DNA from 3 places in the Streptomyces sp. NPDC002896 genome. Region 3 is predicted to be linked to each of the others. Evidence: riboswitches for the same ligand, from Rfam matches in the RefSeq annotation. Region 3 holds a riboswitch; each other region holds the start of a gene.
The links. A riboswitch is a leader RNA that binds a small molecule or an ion and turns the genes downstream of it on or off. The one in region 3 is predicted to bind cyclic di-AMP.

Region 1 (7,790 bases), on a different contig from region 3:
GGGTGGCTGGGCTGGCTGTTGCGGTCGACGACGCGGAGTTCCGCATCGTCCGCGTAAAGCGACAGGAGCGTGTCCGCGTTCTGGCCTTCGATGCCCTGGCGCAGGATTTCGGTGTCGAAGGCGGGGCTCGCCGAGGTGCCCATGATGACCTCCTTGTGACCTCTATTCCGAGGCTCCTCCGCCGGATGAGCCGCGGCAACCGTTGCCGCACGCCCCAGCCGGGCCGGCCGTGGGGCCGCCGCGGGGCTGGCCGTGGCCACCATCGTGGGGCCCCGGCCGTGGGCCTACCGTGGGGGCCGCCGCGGGGCCGCCGGCCGAGGGCAGGGGGAGGACGGCGGCCCCTCCCGCACAACCGCTGCCCAGTCGGTGCAGCCGGGTGCGACCGGTGCCACCGAGGCTCGGCGCTGTGCGGGTCCGCCGACAGTGGACCGCCGCCGCTCGTGCGCCGGGAGCGTGCGTGAGCCACCGGCGTGAGTGCGCGGTTCACACGGGGCGCGAACCGGGCTGGTCAAAGGGGCCTCGCGGATGGCGTACACTTGTGTTTAACGACGCGGGGTGGAGCAGCTCGGTAGCTCGCTGGGCTCATAACCCAGAGGTCGCAGGTTCAAATCCTGTCCCCGCTACTGAAGGCCGAGGGGCCGGAACCAGACAATGGTTCCGGCCCCTCGGTGCGTTGCGTGACAGTGCCTTCCACGGTGCTCGGTCGGGGCCTTCCATGGTGCTCACTCGGGCGGCCCACCGCAGGCCGCGTCTCGTGCCGCGGCGGGAATGCCTGAGGGGATACGGCGACGGGCGCGGGCGACGCGGCGGGAGACGAGCGGTGCGGCAGCGAGGAGATCGCGACGCAGGGAAGGGCGGCGGCGAGCCCGCCCGGGATGGCGGCTGGCAGGACAGAGAGGTTGTAGGGGACGGGACGGAGGAGGCCGAGCAGCGGGGTTTTGCGGCCGTGCGGGCCTTCGTGCGGTTCCTGCCCGCGCTGCTCATCGCCGCCGGAACGCTCTACGATGCCCTCACGCCCGCGGTCTTCACGGGGGCGCCCCTCTTCACCGCGGCCCCGCTCGTCGCCGCCGCGCTCTACTCGCTCCGCGGCACGGTCCTGACGGGGCTCGTCGCACTCGTCGCCGTGCTCGCCGTGCGCCTCAGACCCGGTGCCGACGTCGATGTCGGCGCCGTTACCGAAGTGGTGACGGTCGCCGTCGTGGCCGTGATCGCCGTCGTCATCAACCGCGTCGTACGCCGCAGCGGCCAGCAACTCGCCTCGGCCCGCGAGATCGCCGAGGCCGCCCAGCGGGCCGTGGTGCCCGAGCCGGCCGAGCGGATCGGCGGCCTTGACGTCGCGGCCCGTTATGAGGCGGCGCAGGCCGGCGCGTTCATCGGCGGCGATCTGTACGCGGTGCAGGACACCCCGCACGGCGTACGGCTCGTCGTCGGCGACGTCCGCGGAAAGGGCATGGGCGCGGTGGCCGCCGTCGCGGTCCTCATCGGAGCCTTCCGGGAGGCCGCCGAGCAGGAGGCGTCCCTGGAAGCGGTGGCGCAGCGCCTCGACCGGGCGCTTGCGCGGGAGGCCACGCGGCGGCGCGGGGTCGAGCTCCTCGAAGGGTTCGCCACCGTGGTTCTCGCCGAGGTCCCGCACGGCCGGGACATCGTACGGGTGATCAACCGCGGCCATCCCGAACCGCTGCTGCTGGACGCGGAAGGGGCCCTGTGCGTGATCTCCTCCGGTGAGCCCGCGCTGCCGCTCGGCATGAGCGATCTGGGGACGTGGCCCGACCGCGCGTACGAGACCGGCTTCCCGAGCGGGACCATGCTGCTGTGCTACACGGACGGGCTTTCGGAGGCGCGTGACGAGCACGGCGAGTTCTACGATCCGGCGGGCCGCCTCGCCGGGCGGGTCTTCGACGGCCCGGGCGCCATGCTGGCCGCCCTCGCTGCCGAGGCGCGCCGGCACAGCGGTGGCGGGATGGCGGACGACATGGTGCTGCTGGCGGTGCGGCGGCCATGAGAGGTACGGCGCGTCCATGTCACCTTCCGTGACCGAACAACCCCCCTCCGCATAACAAATGACACACCGTCAAAAAAGCCTGGGTCGCGGCTGGGTGGTCAACTCGCCCGATTCCGCCCGATCGTGCCCCGTAAAGTCCAGACCAAAGGCTTAATGATCAGCCGGAACGGCTTGGAATTCGGTACCCCCGTCTATTAACGTTCGATAACGCAGCGCGGTCGTCCCAGCCGTCACAAGAGGCGGCTCCGTGCGCACGCGCCGAATCCCGTAAGGGAACCGGGGAACCACCAACTTGGGGTGAATCGGGCGCCTTTCGCATGAAGGGCGGTCGTAGGAGACCTTCCTGCTCCGAACCCGTCAGCTAACCCGGTAGGCGAGAAGGAAGGAAAGGAGTGCGCCCCAGTGGCGTCCAACCCGCCTGCCCCGCAAGCCTCTTTCGCGCCGTACGACCCTGAAGGCGCCGGATCCGACCCCGGCACCGGAACCGGATTCGAGCCCGGCACCAGAACCGGATTCGGCACCGGAACGGGCTCTGGCTTCAGCACCGGCAACGGCCTGGGTACCGGCCTCGGTACCGGCACCGACTTCCGCCAGGACGAGGGGCCCTGGGAGGAATGGAACCCCACTGAGGAGTCCGTCCGACCCGTCCGCGGCCGGCACCGCGTCATCAAGCAGCGCGGCGGAGGACTCGCGCGCAGCTCCACCGTTCTCGGCGTGGGCGTCATCGCCGCCGTCGGCGCGGGCGGCATCGCCACCGCGCAGGGCGGCAAGCCGCCGGTGCAGATATCCATGCCCGACCTGTCGTCGGTCACCGACTCCCTCCCCAGCGTCAGTGCCCTGATGCCCGGCGGCTCGTCGGACTCCGACGACGCCAAGGCCGCGCCGCTCACCGGAGCCGGCGTCACCGCCGCCGACTCCGAGCAGGGCGCCACCGACGCCGGCGAGGCACTGCGCACCCGCATCATGCAGCAGGCGGAGCAGCAGCAGGACCAGGCGGAGAACGCGGCCGCGCAGGCCGCCGAGGAGGCCGCCGCCAAGCAGGCCGCCGAGGAGGCGGCCGAGAAGCAGAAGGAGGCGGAGGCCAAGGCCGCCGCCGAGAAGAAGGCGGCGGAGGAGGAGGCCAAGCGCAAGGCCGAGGCGGAGCGCCTCGCCAAGCTCGCCGCGAGCTTCGCCCTCCCCACGTCCTCGTACACGCTGACCTCGCACTTCGGTGACGCGGGTTCCATGTGGTCCTCCGGCTACCACACCGGCCTGGACTTCGCGGCCCCCACGGGGACGCCGCTCAAGGCCATCCACACCGGCACGGTCAAGGAGGCCGGCTGGTCGGGTTCGTACGGCTACCGCACGGTCATCGAGCTCGAGGACGGTACGGAGGTCTGGTACTGCCACCAGTCCTCGATCAGCGTGAGCGTCGGCCAGAAGGTCACCACGGGCGACGTCATAGGCCGCGTGGGCGCCACCGGCAATGTCACCGGGCCGCATCTGCACCTCGAGATCCACCCCGACGGCGGCGACGCGATCGACCCGCTCGCCTGGCTGCTCAGCAAGGGCGTGAACCCCTGATCCGACGGTGTGAGCTGAAAGGGCGTCAGGACAGGTAGGGGTTGTACGCGGGATACGGCGCCGTGCCGCCGTACGGTGCCTGCCCCTGCGGGACCTGCCCGTACGGCGGCACGGCGCCGGGCGCCACCTGTCCCAGCGGATACCCGTACCGGGGGACGTAGGGCACGACCACCACCGGCGTCGTCGCCGCGGCCGCGTGTGCCAGCGCGGGACGCGCCACGTCCTTGCGGCGCCACAGCTCGTGCAGCAGCTCCTGTTCCCGTACGACGAAATCGGCTCCTGCGCGGCCGCGGCGCCCGCGGTGGCGCAGGAACGCCAGAGACGTCGCATACGCCTCGTACTCGGCGACCGCCCGTGCCGCGGGCTTGCCCAGGTGGCGGCCCGCGTACTCGCGGGCCAGTCGGCGTGCGCGCATCGAGCCCAGGGCGAACGGCTCGGGCGGCGTCAGCCAGCCCGCGGCCGCGTATGCGGGCAGTTCGCGGCGGATGGTGCGCAGCTCACGCTGTCTGGTCCAGATGACCAGCCAGGTGAGCAGCGCGAACGCGGGCACCATGAAGGCGGCGTAGACGGCGAAGAACCCGTACGGGCCGAAGCTCGACGAGCCGTTCCAGGCGGCGTGCATGCCCATCGCGAGGAGCAGGCCGGCGAGCGGCAGCAGGACCCGGCGTGCGCGGTGGCGCTCGGCGGACAGCGCCGTGATGCCGAAGCCGATGCCGCTGAGCACGGTGAACAGAGGGTGCGCGAACGGCGACATCACGATGCGGACGAAGAAGGTCGCCGCCGTGACGGAGGCGAAGCCGCTCTCTCCGCTGAGCTGGTCGGTGCCGAAGGCCGTGCCGAGGTAGAGGATGTTCTCGGTGAACGCGAAGCCGGTGCCGGTGACACCCGCGATGACGACACCGTCGACGATTCCGGTGAAGTCCCGTCTGCGGAAGAGGAAGATCAGCAGGACCGCCGCCGCCTTCGCGCACTCCTCGACGACGGGCGCTATGACCGTGGCGCCCAGCGTGTCGGCGCTGCTGGGGTCGGCGGTCGCGACGGCTATCCAGTGGGTCGCGAAGCTGTTCGCGACGATCGCTATCAGCGCGGCCGCGCACGCTCCCCAGGCGAAGGCGAAGACCAGGTTGCGCCAGGGGCCCGGTTCCACCCGGTCCAGCCAGCGGAAGGCGGCGATGAGCAGCGGCACCGGCAGCACGGCGAGGCCGAGTCCCGCCAGGAAGCCTTCGGTGCCGGTCTGTTCGCGGACCAGGGCCAGGATGACGAGCCCGGAGAGCGCGAGCAACGTGATGAGGGCCCCTGCGCGCACCGCCCGCCGCTGCCACCAGTGTGCGTGCCGCAGCGCGGTACCGGTGCCGGTGTCCGGGGCGGGGGCGCCGGTGCCGGGGCCGGGTGGCAGGGCGGGGTACGTGGGGAACGGCGGATGCGAAGGATGCGGGGGGCAGTTGGCCACGTCATCGACCCTAACGAGGGATGGCAGGTGGCCGCGACGGTACGTCAGGGGGCCGTGGGCGGTTCGCCGGTCCGAGCTGTCTTCCCGGGTGCAGCAGTGTCGCCGGGCTCGCCTGGCCCGGTGGTCTCACCTGGCCCGGCGGTCTCGGGCTGCATGCGGCGGAACAGCAGGTCGTGGACCACATGGCCCTTGTCCAGCCCCTGTCCCTCGAAGCGGGTCCGGGGGCGGAAGGCGGGACGGGGCGTGTAGCCGCCGTCCTCCTGGGTGTTCTCGAAGTCGGGGTGCGCGGTCAGTACCTCGAGCATCTGCTCGGCGTACGGCTCCCAGTCGGTCGCGCAGTGGATCAGCGCGCCCGGCTTGAGGCGGGTCGCCGCGAGCGTGAGGAACTCCGGCTGGATGATGCGGCGCTTGTGGTGCCGCGTCTTCGGCCAGGGGTCGGGGAAGTAGACACGCAGCCCGTCGAGGGACGCGGGCGGCAGCATTTCGCGGAGGAGGATGATCGCGTCGCCGTTGGCCACCCGGATGTTGGACAGGCCGTTCCGGTCGGCGAGGTTGAGCAGATTGCCCTGGCCGGGCGTGTGCACGTCCACGGCGAGGATGCCGGTGCCGGGGTCGGCGGCGGCCATCTGCGCGGTGGCCTCGCCCATGCCGAAGCCGATCTCCAGTACGACGGGGCAGTCGCTGCCGAAGAGCTCGGCGAGGTCGAGGGTGCACTGCCCGTCGATGTCCAGGCCCCACTTGGGCCACAGGCGCTTCAGAGCGTCTGCCTGGCCAGTGGTGACCCGGCTCCGCCGGGGCTGGAAGCTGCGGATCCGCCGCTCGAAGTGGGAGCCGGCGGGGTCGGGCGCGGGGCCGGTCCCCTCGGGGAACATGCGCTTCCCGGGGCGCCGGCGCTCGGTGGCGCCCGCCTGGGACTTCTCGTGGTACTCGGACACAATGGGTTCGATTCTACGGAGGTCTCTGGAGTCTCCGGGCCGCTGCCCACAGCGGGACGGGCCGGTGCCTCAGCCCCGCGCCAACGCCGCAAGCGCCCGCCGCGCCACCTCCCGCCCCACAGGGAGGGAAGCCGTAGCCGCAGGAGACGGCGCGTTCAGCACATGCACCGCCCGCACCCCTTCCCGGATGAGGAAGTCGTCCACCAGCGCCCCGTCCCGCAGGACGGCCTGCGCCCGCACCCCGCTGGGCGCCGGCACCAGATCGTCCTCGGTCACGGCCGGCAGCAGCCGCCGCACCGCGGTGGTGAACGCCGACTTCGACACCGAGCGCCGCAGCTCCCCCGCTCCGTACCGCCAGTGCCGGCGCGCTATCCGCCAGGATCCGGGCCAGGTGAGGGCCGCCCCCAGCTCCCGGGGGCGCACCGTGCCCCAGTCGTACCCCTCGCGGGCCAGCGCGGGCACCGCGTTCGGCCCGATGTGCACGCCTCCGTCGATGCCGCGCGTGAGGTGCACGCCGAGGAAGGGGAACGCCGGGTCGGGCACCGGATAGACCAGGCCCTGCACGAGCTCGGGCCGCGCCAGCTCGTAGTACTCCCCGCGGAACGGGATGATCCGCATCCCCGGGTCGTCGCCCGTGAGCCACGCCACCTCGTCGCAGTACAGTCCCGCGCAGTTCACCAGGACCCGCCCGCGGACCACCGCGCCGTCGGCCGTGCGGACGGCGACCCCGAGGTCCGCCCGCCGGTCGATGCCCGTGACCTCCGCGCCGTACCGGATCTCCGCCCCTGACGCCTCCGCGAGCTGCTGTGCGACCGCCGTGAAGTCGCAGACGCCCGTCGTCCCGACATGGATCGCGGCGAGGCCCCGCACCTCGGGCTCCAGCTCCGCGATCTGGGTGGGGCCCAGCTCGCGCACCGGAATGCCGTTCTCCCGGCCGCGCTGCACGAGTGCGTGCAGCCGCGGCAGCTCCGCCCGGTCCGTGGCCACGATCAGCTTGCCCGTCACGGCGTGTGCGATGTCGTACTCGGCGCAGAACTTGACCATCTCCGCGGCGCCCTTGACCGCATACCGCGCCTTGAGCGAACCCGGCCGGTAGTAGATCCCGCTGTGGATCACGCCGCTGTTGCGCCCCGTCTGGTGCCGGGCCGGGCCCGGCTCCTTCTCCAGCACCGTGACGCGCGTGCCCGGTGCGGCACGCGTGATCGCATACGCCGTCGACAGGCCGACGATCCCGCCGCCGATCACCAGCACGTCGCAGTCGAGCTCACCGCGCGCTCCACGCCTGCCTGCCGCCACCACGTCCCTCACCTCCTGCCCCCGATAGTGCACTGCGCCACTGACAATGCCCTCAAACCCCGGAGGTGAGGCGGGGCCACCGCTGGTGGCCCGGCCGTGGCGCTAGGCGGGGGCCATCAGCAGCGGCCGGGCCCGCTCGCGCAGCTCCACGACCCGGGGCTCGTCCCCGTACGGCTCCAGCCGGTGCAGCAGGTCCTTCACGTACTCCGTCGTCCGGGCGGACGATATGCGTCCGGCGACCTCCACCGCGCGTACGCCCTGCTCGCAGGCCGCGTCCAGGTTGCCGGACTCCAGCTCGGCCACGGCGGACACGACGAGGCGCAGGCCGTGCGAGCGCACGAACTCCTCCGTGGGGCGCGACAGGGCCTGCTCCGTGAAGCGGCGGACCTGCCGGGGTGCCTTCAGGTCGCGGTAGCACTCGGCCGCGTCGGCCGCGAACCGGTCGTAGGAGTAGAAGCCGAGCCAGCCCGGATCGTTGTCGCCGTCGCGGGCCCGTTCCAGCCAGCCCTCGGCCCCCTTCAGCGAGGCACCGGCGGCCTGTGCG
Region 2 (7,790 bases), on a different contig from region 3:
TGACCGCGGACCCGACGGGCCGCCGCCCCCTTGCCGTACGCCTGTGACCGTTGCGCCGAAGTGGCACCCCTGCCCGGAGGCCGGTGCTATCGGCCCGGTTAGGCTCCGGCCTCATGGACGTACTCATCCATCTCTTCGTCGGCCTGCACATCATCGGCATAGCCTCGCTCCTGGGTGGTTTTTTCACCCAGATGAAGGCGATGGGCGAGGGCACGGCCCGGTTCGGCCCGGCGATGCTGCACGGCGCGCTCACGATGCTCGTCACCGGCGTGATCCTGGTCGGCCTCAACCAGGCCGACGACCAGCCCGTCAACAACATCAAGATCGGCGTGAAGCTGGCACTGCTGATCGTGATCCTCGGGCTCGTCTACGTGAAGCGCGACGAGGAGACGGTGGACAAGAAGCTGTTCGGCCTGGTGGGGCTGCTGACCATGGCGAACGTGTTCATCGCGGTGCTGTGGACGTGAAGGTCGGGCTGATGCCAGCCGGACGGGCTGAACCCAGCCCGTCCGGCGTTTGAGGACGAGCCCGAAGGGCGACCGGGGGTCTGGGAGCGAAGCCCCCAGCGGCGTCCAGGGGGCGGCGGCTACGCCGGCCGCACCACACTGTGGATCGGCATGTAGTAGATCGACTCGACCCGCACATTCGCCCCCGGCTTCGGCGCGTGGATCATCTCGCCGTTGCCGATGTAGATCCCGACGTGGCTGATGTCGTCGTAGAAGAACACCAGGTCACCGGGCTGGGCATTGTCGACGGACACGGTCGTGCCGACCTTCACCTGGTCCCAGGTGGTGCGCGGCAGCGACACCCCGGCGGACTTCCACGCGGCCTGGGTGAGGCCGGAGCAGTCGTACGAGTCGGGCCCCGTGGCCCCCCAGACGTACGGCTTTCCTATCTGGGCTTCGGCGAAGTCGATGACCTTGGTGGCCAGCGCGGCGTAACTGGAGGAGCCGGTGCTGGAGCCGGTGCTCCCGGATTCACTCCCGCTGCCCGTCCCGGAACCGGTGCCCGCCTCCTGCTCGGCCTGCTCCTGCGCCGCCTGGCGCTGCCGCTCCTCCTCGGCCTGCTTGCGCGCCAGCTCCTCCGCCTTGCGCCTGGCCTCTTCCTCCTTCGCCTTCTCGATCGCCGCGAGCCGCGCCTTCTCCTCGGCGGTCAGCTTCGACAGCAGCTCGCGCGCCTCGCTGAGCTTCTTCTGGACGTCCTGCTTGCTCGTCTTCAGGTCCGTCTGCGACTCGGTCAGCGTCTCGAGGGACTCCGTCGCCTCCTCGCGCTTCGTCGTCGTCTGGACCTGCTGCGTCTGGTAGTCGTCGACCGCTTCCTTCTGCCGGCTGGTGAGCCGGTTCATCAGCTGTCTCTGGTCGAAGTAGTCCTGGGGGTCGTCGGCGAGCAGCAGCGTGGCGGTGTCGGGGACGGCCGACCCGGTGCGGTACTGGGCGGCGGCGAACGAGCCGAGCTCCTCGCGCGCATCGTTCAGCTTCTCGGTGCGCTTGGCGACGTCGTCGAGCAGGCCGTCCACGCGCTTGCGCTGCTTGTCGGTGCGCTCCTTGGCCGCGTTGTACTTCTGGGTGGCGACACCCGCCTGCCGGTAGAGGTCGTCCACCTTCTTCTGGACCTCTTCGAGGCTGGGCTTCGGTTCGGCGGGCGCGGCGGTCGCCGTCTGTGACATAAGCGCCACGGAGGTGAGGGCGGCGGCGGTGAAGCCGACCGCGGGGGAGGTGCGGAGACCGGCGACGAGCTGGCCGGTGGTCCGCGACTTGCGGTGCGACGCCAAGGAGGCGACTCCTTCCGTGGACCGCCTACCGGGTTAGCTGTCGGGTTCGGGCGGGTGGTTCGGAAGGCTGCCCTACAGCCCGTCGCCTCCTGCGCGCGGACTGCCGCGTGCACTCGGTACGGGACCGATTCACCCCAAGTTCAGAGTGGGTCCCCGGCTCCGGCTGCCGTGAGGGCGCACCGGACTCGGCGGAGGCGACCCGTCCCGGCGTCGTTCGCCGGCGGGGGTACGGGCAGCCCGCCGGGCACGCTAGCCAACTCATGTGGCGGCTGTGAAGGTTGATGTTCGATATGCCCGATACATTTTCGTGACCTTGACTGTTTGGTGGGGCTATATGGGGTGGTTCTGCGCAAAACAGAAAGTCCGCCGATATCCGCATCTGGAGTGACCTGCGGCGCTTTCCGTCCGGCTCGGTTCTCCCGATACGGCGCGGGCAGAGTTCCGGAGGCGGCAGTGGGTGTCGGTGCGGCGGCCTAAACTCGAGAAGCGATGAGCAGCCTCTTTGACGACAGCTTCCTGGCCGATCTCCAGCCCGCGCGGCACGCGGACGAGGAGCCCCCGCCGCCGCCCGAGGACAGCGCCCCGGAGGACATCCCGGACGACCTGTTCGAGGGCCGGTTCGACGTGCCTCCGCCGCCCCGGGATGCGTACTACAGGGACGGCGCGCCCCGCCCCGCCATCGACCCGGCCGAGCTGATCCACGGGCTGAACGACGAGCAGCGCGCCGCCGTGGTGCACTCCGGCTCCCCGCTGCTCATCGTGGCCGGTGCCGGCTCCGGCAAGACGCGCGTGCTGACGCACCGCATCGCGTATCTGTTGGCCGAGCGCGGCGTGCACCCCGGGCAGATCCTGGCGATCACGTTCACGAACAAGGCCGCGGGCGAGATGAAGGAGCGCGTCGAGCACCTCGTCGGTCCGCGCGCGGGCGCGATGTGGGTGATGACCTTCCACAGCGCGTGCGTGCGCATCCTGCGCCGCGAGTCGAAGAAGCTTGGCTTCACCTCCAGCTTCTCGATCTACGACGCCGCCGACTCCAAGCGCCTCATGGCGCTGGTCTGCCGTGACCTCGATCTCGACCCGAAGCGCTATCCGCCGAAATCCTTCAGCGCCAAGATCTCCAACCTCAAGAACGAGCTCATCGACGAGGAGACCTTCGCCGCGCAGGCCACCGACGGCTTCGAGAAGACCCTCGCCCAGGCCTATGCGCTGTACCAGTCGCGGCTGCGCGAGGCGAACGCGCTCGACTTCGACGACCTGATCATGACGACGGTCCATCTCCTCCAGGCGTTCCCGGACGTCGCCGAGCACTACCGGCGGCGCTTCCGGCACGTCCTGGTCGACGAGTACCAGGACACCAACCACGCCCAGTACGCGCTCGTGCGCGAGCTGGTGGGACAGCCGGGAGGGGACGACGACCCGGAGCCGGCCGAGCTGTGCGTCGTCGGTGACGCGGACCAGTCGATCTACGCCTTCCGCGGCGCCACCATCCGCAACATCCTCCAGTTCGAGGAGGACTACCCGGACGCGACGACGATCCTGCTCGAGCAGAACTACCGCTCCAGCCAGACGATCCTGAGCGCCGCCAACGCCGTCATCGAGCGCAACGAGAGCCGCCGCCCCAAGAACCTGTGGACGAACGCAGGCGCGGGCGCGCGGATCACCGGCTATGTCGCCGACACCGAGCACGACGAGGCACAGTTCGTCGCCGACGAGATCGACAGGCTGACGGACGAGGGCGAGGCCAAGTCGGGCGACGTCGCCGTCTTCTACCGCACCAACGCACAATCGCGTGTGTTCGAGGAAGTCTTCATCCGCGTCGGCCTGCCGTACAAGGTCGTCGGCGGCGTCCGCTTCTATGAGCGCAAGGAGGTCCGGGACGTCCTCGCGTATCTGCGCGTGCTGTCGAACCCGGAGGACTCGGTCCCGCTGCGCCGCATCCTGAACGTCCCCAAGCGCGGCATCGGCGAGCGCGCGGAGGCGATGATCGACGCCCTCGCGCAGCGCGAGAAGATCAGCTTCGCGCAGGCGCTGCGCCGCGTCGACGAGGCGTACGGCATGGCGGCCCGCTCGACCAACGCCGTCAAGCGGTTCAACACGCTGATGGAGGAACTGCACACCATCGCAGAGTCCGGCGCGGGCCCGGCGACCGTCCTCGAAGCCATACTCGAACGGACCGGATACCTCGCCGAGCTGCAGGCCTCCACCGACCCCCAGGACGAGACGCGCATCGAGAACCTGCAGGAACTCGCCGCCGTGGCCCTGGAGTTCGAACAGGAGCGGGCCGAGGGAGAGGCGGGCACGCTGTCCGACTTCCTGGAGCAGGTAGCGCTCGTCGCTGACTCCGACCAGATCCCGGACGAGGACGAGGAGGGCAGCGGCGTCATCACGCTCATGACGCTGCACACCGCCAAGGGCCTCGAATTCCCGGTCGTCTTCCTGACAGGCATGGAGGACGGCGTCTTCCCGCACATGCGCTCGCTCGGCCAGACCAAGGAGCTCGAGGAGGAGCGGCGCCTGGCATACGTCGGGATCACGCGCGCCCGGGAGCGCCTCTACCTGACGCGGTCCACGATGCGCAGCGCCTGGGGCCAGCCGGCGTACAACCCGCCGTCGCGCTTCCTGGAGGAGATCCCCGCCCACCACATGGAGTGGAAGCGGACGGGATCCACCGCTCCGGTCTCCTCCGGCCCGGCCGCCGGCGTCGCCGCCTCACTGTCCTCGTCGCGCTCGCGCAGCGCCGCCTCCGGGGCGTCCGGGTTCGCCACGCGCCGGGCATCGGAGAAGCCTGTGGCCTCGCTCGCGGTCGGGGACCGGGTCACACACGACCAGTTCGGCCTCGGCACGGTGGTCGGGGTGAAGGGAACGGGCGCGAACGCAGAGGCGACGATCGACTTCGGCGACACGAAGCCGAAGCGGTTGCTGCTGCGGTACGCACCGGTGGAGAAGCTGTAGCGGGATTCCAGCCTGGCTGGGGACGAGCCGTTTCCAGCCAGGCCGGGGCAATGCCAGCCCGGCGCGGGGGCAAATCCAGCCCGGCCGGCGTTTGAGGCCAAGGGACGCGGGGGTCTGGGGGCGGAGCCCCCAGAGAAAGCGACTCGATCCGACGGCTACGTCGGATTGATCCCGTGGCTCCGAAGCCACGGCAGCGGATCGATCGCCGCACCACCACCCGGCCGCACCTCGAAGTGCAGATGCGGACCGGTGGAGTTGCCGGAGTTCCCGGAGTACGCGATGACGTCGCCGGCCTTGACCGGACCGCTCGAGATCTTGTGGCTGGAGAGGTGGCAGTACCACGTCTCGGTGCCGTCCTTGGCGGTCACGATCGCCATGTTGCCGTAGGCGCTGTTCCACTGCACGCGCACCGTGCCGTCCGTCGCGGCCATCACGGGCGTGCCGTAGGAGACGGGGAAGTCGATGCCGGTGTGCACGGACATCCAGTTGATGCCGGCCTGACCGAAATAGGCGCTGAGCCCGTGCTGAGCCACCGGCAGCGCGAACTTCGGGCGCAGCCGCTCCTTGCGCGCCGCTTCCTCGGCCGCCTTCTTGCGCTCGGCCTCCTGCTCGGCCTTGAGGTCGATGCGTTCCTGGGTGCGGCTGGCCCTGTCGGCGAAGTCGCCCGCATCAGCGGAGAGGTTCCGCAGCTGCGTGTCCAGCTTGTTGTTGGCGACGGAGGGCTTCACGGAACTGGTGTCCGGGGCCGCGACCGTCGTGTTGTCGTCGCCGCCCATGTTGCTCACGGATGCGGCGGCGATTCCCGCGACGCCCATCACACACGCGGACGGAACAGCCACGGTGAGCAGCGCCGAACGTTTGGCGGGCGAGCGCCGCCGGGACCGCGTGCGGGGCACTCGGCCCTCCGAGCGCACCGGCGGTTCGGCGGCCTGCTCGGGGGAGGGCGTCTCGTCGAGCGGAAGACCGCGATCATGGTCGTCGTCGCCGTGGTCGGATTCGTGGCCCCGGAGGCCCTCCTCGGGTGACAACCCGGCTTCGGTGGAGTCGTGTTGCTCGTACTCGTACGCCGTCGAGCCGCCGTCCGAGTTCCATGCGGTGGCGTCGTACGCGCCCGTGTCGAAGCTCTGGTCCCCGAAGGCGCCTGTTGCGAAGCTCTGCGTCTCGTACGGCAGTTGGCCGAGATCATGCTGTTCGGAGGCCTGCTGGCCGAGGCCCGGCTGATCGAAGGCCTGGGTTGACTGGGTCTCCCACTGACCGGTCTGGCCGTCGACGGCCCACGCCCCCGAGTCCCACTGACCCGTGCCGTCGGCATCCGGGCTGGTGGCCTGCGCGGGGATGTGGGCGGACAGCTGCTCGTATCCGGCGGACGCCCAGACCCCGGTCGTGTCATAACTGCCGGTCTCGTACGTGGCATGGTGCTGCGCCGCATACGGGTCATAGTTCAGCGTTTCGTGCGTGGCGCCGGTCTGCGTCTGATACGCACCGGTGGCATCGCCCCCGGCTGCGGCTCCCAGCCCGGACCACTGGCCGCTGTCGTACGAGCCGCCCGGGAGGTCACCGAAGAGCGGATCGGTCTCGAAACCGGGGCTGGTGTAGGTACCGGTGCTGTAGGAGTCGGTGGCGTAGGAGCCCGTGGAGAACGTATCGGTGGAATAGCCGTCGTACCCGGTGTAGCCGCCGTGCTGTGCGCTCTGCCCGTCGTAGGAGGCGTAGTCGTAGTGCGCATAGTCGGCGTCTGTGGCCGGTGCCGGGGGAGTTGCGGTCCCCGACGGGTGACGGTCGTTCACCAACTTCTCTTTCGCCTCGACAGCAGGAGTTGGGGTCTGAACCCGCGGCGCTGGCCGCTGAAGTCACACAGTCCCAGGGGCAGAGCAGTGCGGTGACTGTACCCGGCGGTATGCGGGCGCGACAATCTTCGGCAGGTTTCGCCCCCGCAGGAACCGGGCAATCAGTGGCCTTTCGGCGAACTGCGGGCAGAGCTTTGGCTCTGCGTTCGACTGGTGTTCGAGGTCAGGCCACTGTCAGACCATCGGCTCGGCCGGCCGGGCGGGCCTCCGCCGCCTCCTCCGCGTCGAGCGCCTGCCGGATGCCGTTGGCCACTGCGGGGTGCACCGGCAGGGCCAGATGCCCGATTCCGCTCACCTGCACATTGCGCGAGGTCAGGTCCGGGTGGTCGAGGCAGGCGCTGTCGAGCGGGTCCATCATCTGGTCGAGATCGCTCCAGAAACTCACGAACTGCGTATGGCAGTCAGGCGCAGCCTGCCTCAGCTCCTCGATGACCTCCGAACCCGGCCGCATCTGCCGGACGATCGGATGCGCGTCCAGCAGCGGCGCGATGCGGGTGCCCGAGTGCGGCGTACCGAGAGTGACCAGCGTGCGGACCCTTACGTCGCCGCCGAGCCGCTGCACGTAGTAGCGGGCGATCAGACCGCCGAGGCTGTGCCCCACGATGTCCACCTCGCGGTTGCCGGTGCGCTCGCAGATCTCCTCTATATGGCGGCCGAGCAGCTCGGCCGCAGTGCGGATGTCGCAGGTCAGGGGCGAGTAGTTGAGCGACTCCACATGCTGCCTGCCGTGCTGGGCCAGGGAGCGCCGCAGCAGTACGAAGACCGAGCGGTTGTCGATGAAGCCGTGCAGCAGAACGACGGGGGGTTTCCTCTCCGTCGGCAACTGGGGGGCGTCCGGCTGGGGCAGTTCCGGGGCGACTCTGCGCTCCTGCGTGATGCCCGAGGGGTACAGCAGGAGGTGGCCGGCGAGTATCACGATCTCGAGGGCGGTCGCCTTCAGCAGGGTGATGGAAAGCCCCGCCAGCCTCCACGGAAGGAGGCGCTGACAGAGCGGAAGAATAGGCAGAGCCGTCGTGGCCTTCATCGTCGACCGACCTCCCGTCGGCACACGAAGGACGGCTCTGTCCCCCGTATGCCCTCGTGGGCAGCCGCGATGGAGGAGGCCGGCAGTGCACAGGCTGCGTCGTGGTGCTTTTGTCCCGTCTGTGGTGCGTGTAATTCCATTTTCTTCTGACGGACGCGGCTCTTCTGGTTGCTCTCTGTAGCGCTTGTGTGGCTCC
Region 3 (7,790 bases):
GCGCCCAGGGCGGCGAGGAGATCGTTCTCGCGTCCGAAGCCGACGGGGCGGATGCCGCCCTCGACCGGCTGGCGAAGCTGGTCTCCGAGGGTCTCGAGGAGCTTCCCGAGACCGTCTGACGACAACAGGCGAATTGCGGCGGAGCCGCGTCTGCTTCCTTTTCGGAGGCGGCGCGGCTCCGCTGTTTTTTGGCGCCACACTCCGGGCCGCGCGCCATACCTTCCGAAGCCCGACCGGGAATTCCGCGCACCCCGATAAATGGGCAGCAAAAAGAGACCCCCACCGAATATCTCTCTTTGTATACGGCGCGTCTGTTAATGCCGCGGGCTCACAGTGTTTACGGCATGTTGCGAACCCCTCACACGGTCCCCGCGGTCGGGAAATCGCAGCCGATGGGCGACAGTGGACCGTTCCGTGTGCAGCGTCGTGAGCGACCGGGCCCGCTCCGCGTCGCCGCGGGCCACGGCGTCGACGATCGCGCCGTGCTCCGCCCACGCCTCCACGGGATGGGCGGGCGTCTCGACGGTGTACATCCAGGCGATCTTGTGCCGGAGCTGGGTGAGCAGCGACGTCAGCCCCGGGCTGCCCGAGGCCTGCGCCAGCGTCTCGTGAAACCAGCCGCCCAGCGACCGCAGATCCTCGCTGTGGCCCCGCCTGGCGCGTTCCTGCCCCAGCCTGACCAGGCCCCGCAGCACCTTCAGGTGCGCCTCGGTACGGCGCTGCGCCGCGCGGGCCGCGCCCAGCGGCTCGAGCAGCATGCGGATCTCCAGCACGTCGGCGGCCTCCTGTTCGGTGGGCTCGGCGACGCAGGCGCCCGCGTGCCTGCGCGTCACGACGAAGCCCTCGGCCTCCAGCGTGCGCAGGGCCTCGCGCACCGGGACACGGGACACCCCGTACCGGCGCGCGAGCAGTTCCTCGGTGAGCCGGCTTCCGCGCTCGTAGACACCCGCGACGATGTCGTCGCGGATTGCCGTGCATACCGAGTGCGCGGGAATCTGCATGACCGGACCTCCGCCTTAATCCCCGCGAAACGCGGTCGATTGACGCCTGTTGACTGACTCTATTGCAACGTGCGGGAATTTCCGACGGCGGGCCGGAATCCATGGATATTTTTTGGACAAATCGGCGCTCGGGAACGACGAAAGCCCCGGCTCGATGAGCCAGGGCTTCCATGAAGCCGAGCTTCGGTGAAGCGGGGCCTCCGAGAAACGAGTCCGGTCTGCCCCGATCCGCTCCCGGACCGGACCGTCACCGGAACCGCTCTCGCGTCAGATCTTCACGCCGTGCGAGCGCAGATAGGCGAGGGGGTTGATGTCGGAGCCGTACTCCTCGGTGGTCCGGGCCTCGAAGTGCAGGTGCGGCCCGGTGACGTTGCCGGTCGCGCCGGATAGGGCTATCTGCTGCCCAGGCGTGACCTTCTGGCCGACGGAGACGGCGATGGACGACAGATGGCCGTACTGGGTGTACGTGCCGTCGTTCATCTTGATCACGATCTGGTTCCCGTAGGAACCGCCCCAGCCGGCGGTGACGACGGTGCCGGAGCCGACGGAGTGGACGGGAGTGCCGGACGCGGCGTGGAAGTCGACGCCGGTGTGGCTGCCGGACGACCACAGAGAGCCGCCGGTCTTGTAGCCGGTGGAGACATAGGAACCGGTGATCGGCAGCACGAAGGCGTTGAGGCGCCTGCGCTCGGCCTCGCGCGCGGCGCGCTCCTTGGCCGCACGCTCCTTGGCCTCGCGCTCCTTCTTGGCCTTCGCCTCGGCCTTGCGCTTCTCCTCGGCGGCCTTCTTCTTGGCGGCGGCCTCTTCGGCTGCCTGCTGCTGCGCGGCGGCCTGAGCGTCGATCTTCTCGGCGATGGACTCGCCGAGGGTGACGGCCTGCGTCAGGCCGGTCTGCTCGGCGGTCGTGTCGGCTGCCATGGCGGGGGCGGCGAGGGTGCCCATGACGCCGGTGGTGGTGAGGGCCGCGATACCCGCCGCGCTTGCGGTCCTGCGGGTGAGGCGGCTCGGACGACGATGCTTCCCGGTGGCGCGGGTGAACGCCATGTAGTGGCTGGTCCTTTCCTTCCTTCTCGCCTACCGGGTTAGCTGACGGGTTCGGAGCAGGAAGGTCTCCTACGGGCCCCTCGACACGGTCAAGGACCCCGATTCACCCCAGGGGACTGCGATGGGTCCCCGGCTCCCCTGGCTCACACCGTCCGGGGACTCGGCGATGACTGTCCGGTGCCGCGGGCGCGGCGCACTGCCTGACGAACAGCCGGACCGACGCTAAACGGGACATCTTTCAATCAACAAACGCAGCATGTGATTTGTAGTGCATGCCACAGGGCAGACAGGCAGGCTCTCCAACAATTCGGACAAACGAGAACCCCGGTGGCTCTGCAGCCACCGGGGTCCCTCCGGGCCTGTGCGGCGCCCGCCCGGATGCCGGGCGGGCGGTACCGCGTCCGGACTAGCCCGTGACGACCGTCACTTCACCGATTCCGAGTGCCCTGACGGGTTCCTCGATCTTGGACGCGTCACCCACGAGGACGGTCACCAGACGGTCCACCGGGAAGGCGCTGACCGCCGCGGCCGTGGCCTCGACTGTGCCGGTCGCGGCGAGCTGCTGGTACAGCTCCGCCTGGAAGTCGTCCGGGAGATGCTGCTCGACCTGGTCGGCCAGCGTGCCCGCAACGGCCGCCGCCGTCTCGTACTTGAGCGGCGCGACACCCACCAGGTTGTGCACCGCGGCGTCGCGCTCGGCGTCCGTGAGGCCCTCGGCGGCGAGCGTACGCAGCACCTTCCACAGGTCGTCGAGCGCCGGGCCGGTGTTCGGGGTGTCCACCGAGCCGCTGATGGCGAGCATCGCGGCGCCGCTGCCGTCCGGCGCGGAGCGCAGTACCTGGCCGAACGCCCTTACGCCGTAGGTGTATCCCTTCTCCTCGCGCAGGACGCGGTCCAGGCGCGAGGTGAGGGTGCCGCCCAGGCAGTAGGTGCCGAGCACCTGGGCGGGCCAGACGCGGTCGTGGCGGTCCGGGCCGATCCGGCCGATGAGCAGCTGCGTCTGGACCGCGCCGGGGCGGTCGACGATGACGACGCGGCCGGTGTCGTCGGCCGTCACCGGCGGCACGGGGCGGGGCTCGGCGGGCGAGCCGGTCCAGGCGCCGAGTGTGTCCGCGAGGAGCGCGTCCAGGTCGGTGCCGGAGAGGTCGCCCACGACGACGGCGGTGGCCGTGGCGGGACGTACGTGCTTCTCGTAGAAGGCGCGCACGGCCGACGAGTCGATGCCCGCGACCGTCTCCTCGGTGCCCTGCCGGGGGCGGGACGTGCGCGAGTCCGCCGGGAACAGCTCCTTGGAGAGCTCCTTGGCGGCGCGGCGGGCCGGGTTGGCGGTCTCGTGCGGGATCTCGTCGAGCCGGTTGCGTACGAGCCGCTCGATCTCGCTGTCCGCGAACGCGGGCGCCCTGAGCGCGTCGGCGAGCAGGCCGAGGGCCTTCGGCAGCCGGGAGACGGGGACTTCGAGCGAGAGCCGTACGCCGGGGTGGTCGGCGTGCGAGTCGAGCGTGGCGCCGCAGCGCTCCAGCTCGGCGGCGAACTCCTCCGCCGAGTGCTTGTCGGTGCCCTCGGAGAAGGCCCGGGCCATGATCGTGGCGACGCCGTCCAGGCCGGCCGGCTCCGCGTCCAGCGGGCTGTCGAGAAGGATCTCGACGGCGACGACCTGCTGGCCGGGGCGGTGGCAGCGCAGCACCGTGAGGCCGTTGTCCAGCGTGCCGCGGTCGGGTGCGGGGAAGGCCCAAGGCTTGGCGGGGCCTGCCTGGGGCTGCGGGTGGAATTCCATGATCACAGTGTTTTCAGCCTCGGTCACTTCGCCGCCTCCTCGTCTGCGGTGTCGTCGGTGTCCTCGGCGGCCTCGGGGTGCGCGAGGGGCTCGTAGACGAGCACCGCGCGGTTGTCCGGCCGCAGGCGGGCCCTGGCCATGTCCCGCACCTCCTCCGGCGTGACCTCGAGCACCCGCTTGACGGCGGTCAGGGCGAGCTGCGGGTCGCCGAACAGGACGGCGTACCGGCAGAGTTCGTCGGCGCGGCCCGCGACCGTGCCGAGCCGGTCCAGCCACTCGCGCTCCAACTGCGCCTGCGCGCGCTCCATCTCCTCCGGCGTGGGGCCCTCCTCGGCGAACCGGGCGAGCTCCTCGTCGACGGCGGCCTCGATGACCGGGACCTCCACATCGCCGGACGTCTTCACGTCCAGCCAGCCGAGCGACGGGGCTCCGGCCAGCCTGAGCAGCCCGAATCCGGCCACGACGGCGGTGCGGTCGCGGCGGACGAGGCGGTTGTAGAGGCGGGACGACTCGCCGCCGCCGAGGACGGTGAGCGCCAGGTCGGCCGCGTCGCACGCACGCGTGCCGTCCTCCGGCAGCCGGTAGGCGGCCATCAGGGCGCGGGCCGGGACCTCCTCCTCGATTACCTCGCGCAGCTGTTCGCCGATGATCTCCGGGAGGCTTCCGTCGCGCGGGGCGGGCTTGCCATCGTGCGACGGGATGGAGCCGAAGTACTTCTCGATCCAGGCGAGCGTCTGCTCCGGGTCGATATCGCCCACGACCGACAGGACGGCGTTGTTCGGCGCGTAGTACGTGCGGAAGAAGGTCCGCGCGTCCTCGAGCGTCGCCGCGTCCAGGTCGGTCATCGAGCCGATCGGCGTGTGGTGGTAGGGGTGGCCGTCCGGGTACGACAGGGCGGTCAGCTTCTCGAAGGCCGTGCCGTACGGCACGTTGTCGTAGCGCTGGCGGCGCTCGTTCTTGACGACGTCCCGCTGGTTCTCCATGGACTCCTCGTCGAGGGCGGCGAGGAGGGAGCCCATACGGTCGGCCTCCAGCCAGAGCGCGAGCTCCAGCTGGTGCGCGGGCATCGTCTCGAAGTAGTTGGTGCGCTCGAAGCTCGTGGTGCCGTTCAGCGAGCCGCCGGCGCCCTGGACCAGCTCGAAGTGGCCGTTGCCCGTCACCTGGGCCGAGCCCTGGAACATCAGGTGCTCGAAGAGGTGGGCAAGGCCGGTGCGACCCTTGACCTCGTGGCGCGAGCCGACGTCATACCAGAGGCAGACCGCGGCGACCGGGGTCAGGTGGTCCTCGGAGAGCACGACGCGCAGGCCGTTGGCCAGCCGGTGCTCGGTCGCTGTCAGGCCGCCGGAACCGGCCTGAGCTGTGGCCGTGTGACCCATGGGCATGTACGTCCCTTCGATCGCGAAACTGAAAGGTTCTGCAGCTCCTGCCACTGTATGCAAGCACGCTGACACCTGGCGAAGTTCCAGCGGGCCTGCCGCGGCCGCTCCCGTTGTGGGCAATCGTTCCGCACGTCTGGGGCGCCTCCTGCCGGGGGCGCCCCAGACGTGGTCAGGCGGCCCGCCGCCGCCGTTGTCAGTGGCCCGGTCCACAGTTGTCCGTGGGGCGGTCCACAATGGTCCGCAGCAGATCCGTTCATGGCCCTGAGCCCGATGGCCCGGCAGACAGTGTGAAGGAGCCGCAGCAGCGATGGCCCGCCGCAGCACGAAGACCCCGCCGCCCGACGACTTCGAGGAGAAGATCCTCGACATCGACGTCGTCGACGAGATGCAGGGCTCCTTCCTCGAGTACGCCTACTCGGTGATCTACTCCCGGGCCCTGCCGGACGCCCGGGACGGCCTGAAGCCCGTGCACCGCCGCATCGTCTATCAGATGAACGAGATGGGCCTGCGCCCCGACCGCAGCTATGTGAAGTGCGCCCGCGTCGTCGGCGAGGTCATGGGTAAGTTGCACCCGCACGGCGACGCGTCGATCTACGACGCCCTGGTGCGGATGGCCCAGCCCTTCTCGATGCGCGTGCCGCTGGTCGACGGCCACGGCAACTTCGGCTCGCTGGGCAACGACGACCCGCCGGCCGCCATGCGGTACACGGAGTGCCGGATGGCCGACGCCACGTCGCTGATGACGGAGTCCATCGACGAGGACACGGTCGACTTCCAGCCGAACTACGACGGCCAGGAGCAGGAGCCGGTCGCCCTGCCCGCCGCGTATCCGAACCTGCTGGTGAACGGCTCGTCCGGAATCGCGGTCGGCATGGCGACGAACATGCCGCCGCACAACCTCGGCGAGGTCATCGCCGCCGCCCGCCATCTGATCAGGTATCCGGGCGCCGACCTCGACACGCTCATGAAGTACGTCCCGGGCCCCGACCTGCCCACGGGCGGCCGCATCGTCGGCATCTCCGGGATCAGGGACGCGTACGAGACGGGCCGCGGCACGTTCAAGATCCGCGCCACGGTGTCCGTGGAGACCGTGACTGCGCGCCGCAAGGGCCTCGTCGTGACCGAGCTGCCGTTCACCGTCGGCCCGGAGAAGGTGATCGCCAAGATCAAGGACCTGGTCGGCTCGAAGAGGCTGCAGGGCATCGCCGACGTCAAGGACCTCACGGACCGTGCGCACGGCCTGCGCCTGGTGATCGAGATCAAGAACGGCTTCGTGCCGGAGGCGGTCCTGGAGCAGCTGTACAAGCTGACGCCGATGGAGGAGTCCTTCGGCATCAACAACGTCGCGCTGGTCGACGGCCAGCCGCTCACGCTGGGCCTGAAGGAGCTGCTCGAGGTCTATCTCGACCACCGCTTCAACGTCGTGCGCCGCCGCAGCGAGTTCCGCCGCGGCAAGAAGCGCGACCGGCTGCACCTGGTCGACGGCCTGCTGGTCGCACTGATTGACATCGACGAGGTCATCCAGCTCATCCGCTCCAGCGAGAACTCCGCGCAGGCCAAGGAGCGCCTGATGAGGCGGTTCGCGCTGAGCGACGTCCAGACGCAGTACATCCTCGACACGCCGCTGCGCCGCCTCACCAAGTTCGACCGTATCGAGCTCGAGGCGGAGCGGGACCGGCTGAACGCGGAGATCGAGGAGCTGACCCGCATCCTCGAGTCGGACGCCGAGCTGCGCAAGCTCGTGTCGAACGAACTGGCCGCGGTGGCCAAGAAGTTCGGCACCGAACGGCGCACGGTGCTGCTGGAGTCGGCGGACGCCCCCGCGGCCGCGGTGCCGCTGCAGGTCGCCGACGACCCGTGCCGGGTTCTGCTGTCGTCGACGGGTCTCCTGGCGCGTACGCCCAACGGCAACCCCTTCGAGGACGGCGGCGGCAAGCGCGTCAAGCACGACGTGGTCGTGTCGTGCGTGCCGGCGACGGCACGCGGCGAGGTGGGCGCGGTCACGTCGTCCGGCCGGCTGCTGCGGGTGGCGGTGGTCGACCTGCCGCAGCTCCCGGAGTCGACCCCGTCGCCCAACCTCTCGGGCGGCGCCCCGCTGTCGGAGTTCCTGTCCCTGGAGGCCGACGAGCGGGTCGTGTGCCTGACGACCCTCGACGAGTCGTCTCCCGGCCTGGCTCTCGGCACCGAGCAGGGCGTCGTCAAGCGTGTCGTCCCGGACTACCCGTCGAACAAGGACGAGCTGGAGGTCATCACCCTCAAGGAGGGCGACCGGATCGTCGGCGCGGTCGAGCTGCATACGGGCGAGGAGGACCTGGTCTTCATCACGGACGACGCCCAGCTGCTGCGCTTCCAGGCATCGCAGGTCCGCCCGCAGGGCCGCCCGGCCGGCGGCATGGCGGGCATCAAGCTCGCCGAGGGCGCGAAGGTCATCTCGTTCACCGCGGTCGACCCCTCGGTGGACGCGGTGGTGTTCACGGTCGCGGGCTCGCGCGGCACGCTGGACGACTCGGTCCAGACAACGGCCAAGCTGACCCCCTTCGACCAGTACCCGCGCAAGGGCCGCGCGACGGCCGGCGTGCGCTGCCAGCGCTT

Region 1: linked by a shared signal. The riboswitch ahead of ABT009_RS39670 (M23 family metallopeptidase) and the one ahead of ABT009_RS27085 (M23 family metallopeptidase) in region 3 are both predicted to bind cyclic di-AMP.
Region 2: linked by a shared signal. The riboswitch ahead of ABT009_RS14470 (C40 family peptidase) and the one ahead of ABT009_RS27085 (M23 family metallopeptidase) in region 3 are both predicted to bind cyclic di-AMP.

The regions. Positions count from the first base shown of each region.
Region 1 covers NZ_JBEOVA010000036.1:44,049-51,838, forward strand. Annotated here, with positions in the region: gene ABT009_RS39655 (nuclear transport factor 2 family protein) at 1-143, opposite strand, end outside; tRNA gene ABT009_RS39660 (tRNA-Met) at 550-623, shown strand; gene ABT009_RS39665 (PP2C family protein-serine/threonine phosphatase) at 821-2,002, shown strand; cyclic di-AMP (ydaO/yuaA leader) riboswitch at 2,249-2,393, shown strand; gene ABT009_RS39670 (M23 family metallopeptidase) at 2,405-3,565, shown strand; gene ABT009_RS39675 (PrsW family intramembrane metalloprotease) at 3,591-5,015, opposite strand; gene trmB (tRNA (guanosine(46)-N7)-methyltransferase TrmB) at 5,060-5,887, opposite strand; gene lhgD (L-2-hydroxyglutarate dehydrogenase) at 6,020-7,249, opposite strand; gene ABT009_RS39690 (NsdA family TPR-like regulatory protein) at 7,349-7,790, opposite strand, start outside.
Region 2 covers NZ_JBEOVA010000007.1:141,072-148,861, reverse strand. Annotated here, with positions in the region: gene ABT009_RS14475 (hypothetical protein) at 114-467, shown strand; gene ABT009_RS14470 (C40 family peptidase) at 587-1,771, opposite strand; cyclic di-AMP (ydaO/yuaA leader) riboswitch at 1,779-1,972, opposite strand; gene pcrA (DNA helicase PcrA) at 2,261-4,723, shown strand; gene ABT009_RS14460 (M23 family metallopeptidase) at 4,879-6,510, opposite strand; gene ABT009_RS14455 (lipase family alpha/beta hydrolase) at 6,734-7,594, opposite strand.
Region 3 covers NZ_JBEOVA010000015.1:113,373-121,162, reverse strand. Annotated here, with positions in the region: gene ABT009_RS27095 (HPr family phosphocarrier protein) at 1-119, shown strand, start outside; gene ABT009_RS27090 (GntR family transcriptional regulator) at 315-1,001, opposite strand; gene ABT009_RS27085 (M23 family metallopeptidase) at 1,269-2,045, opposite strand; cyclic di-AMP (ydaO/yuaA leader) riboswitch at 2,058-2,221, opposite strand; gene ABT009_RS27080 (M16 family metallopeptidase) at 2,452-3,819, opposite strand; gene ABT009_RS27075 (M16 family metallopeptidase) at 3,843-5,201, opposite strand; gene ABT009_RS27070 (DNA gyrase/topoisomerase IV subunit A) at 5,506-7,790, shown strand, end outside.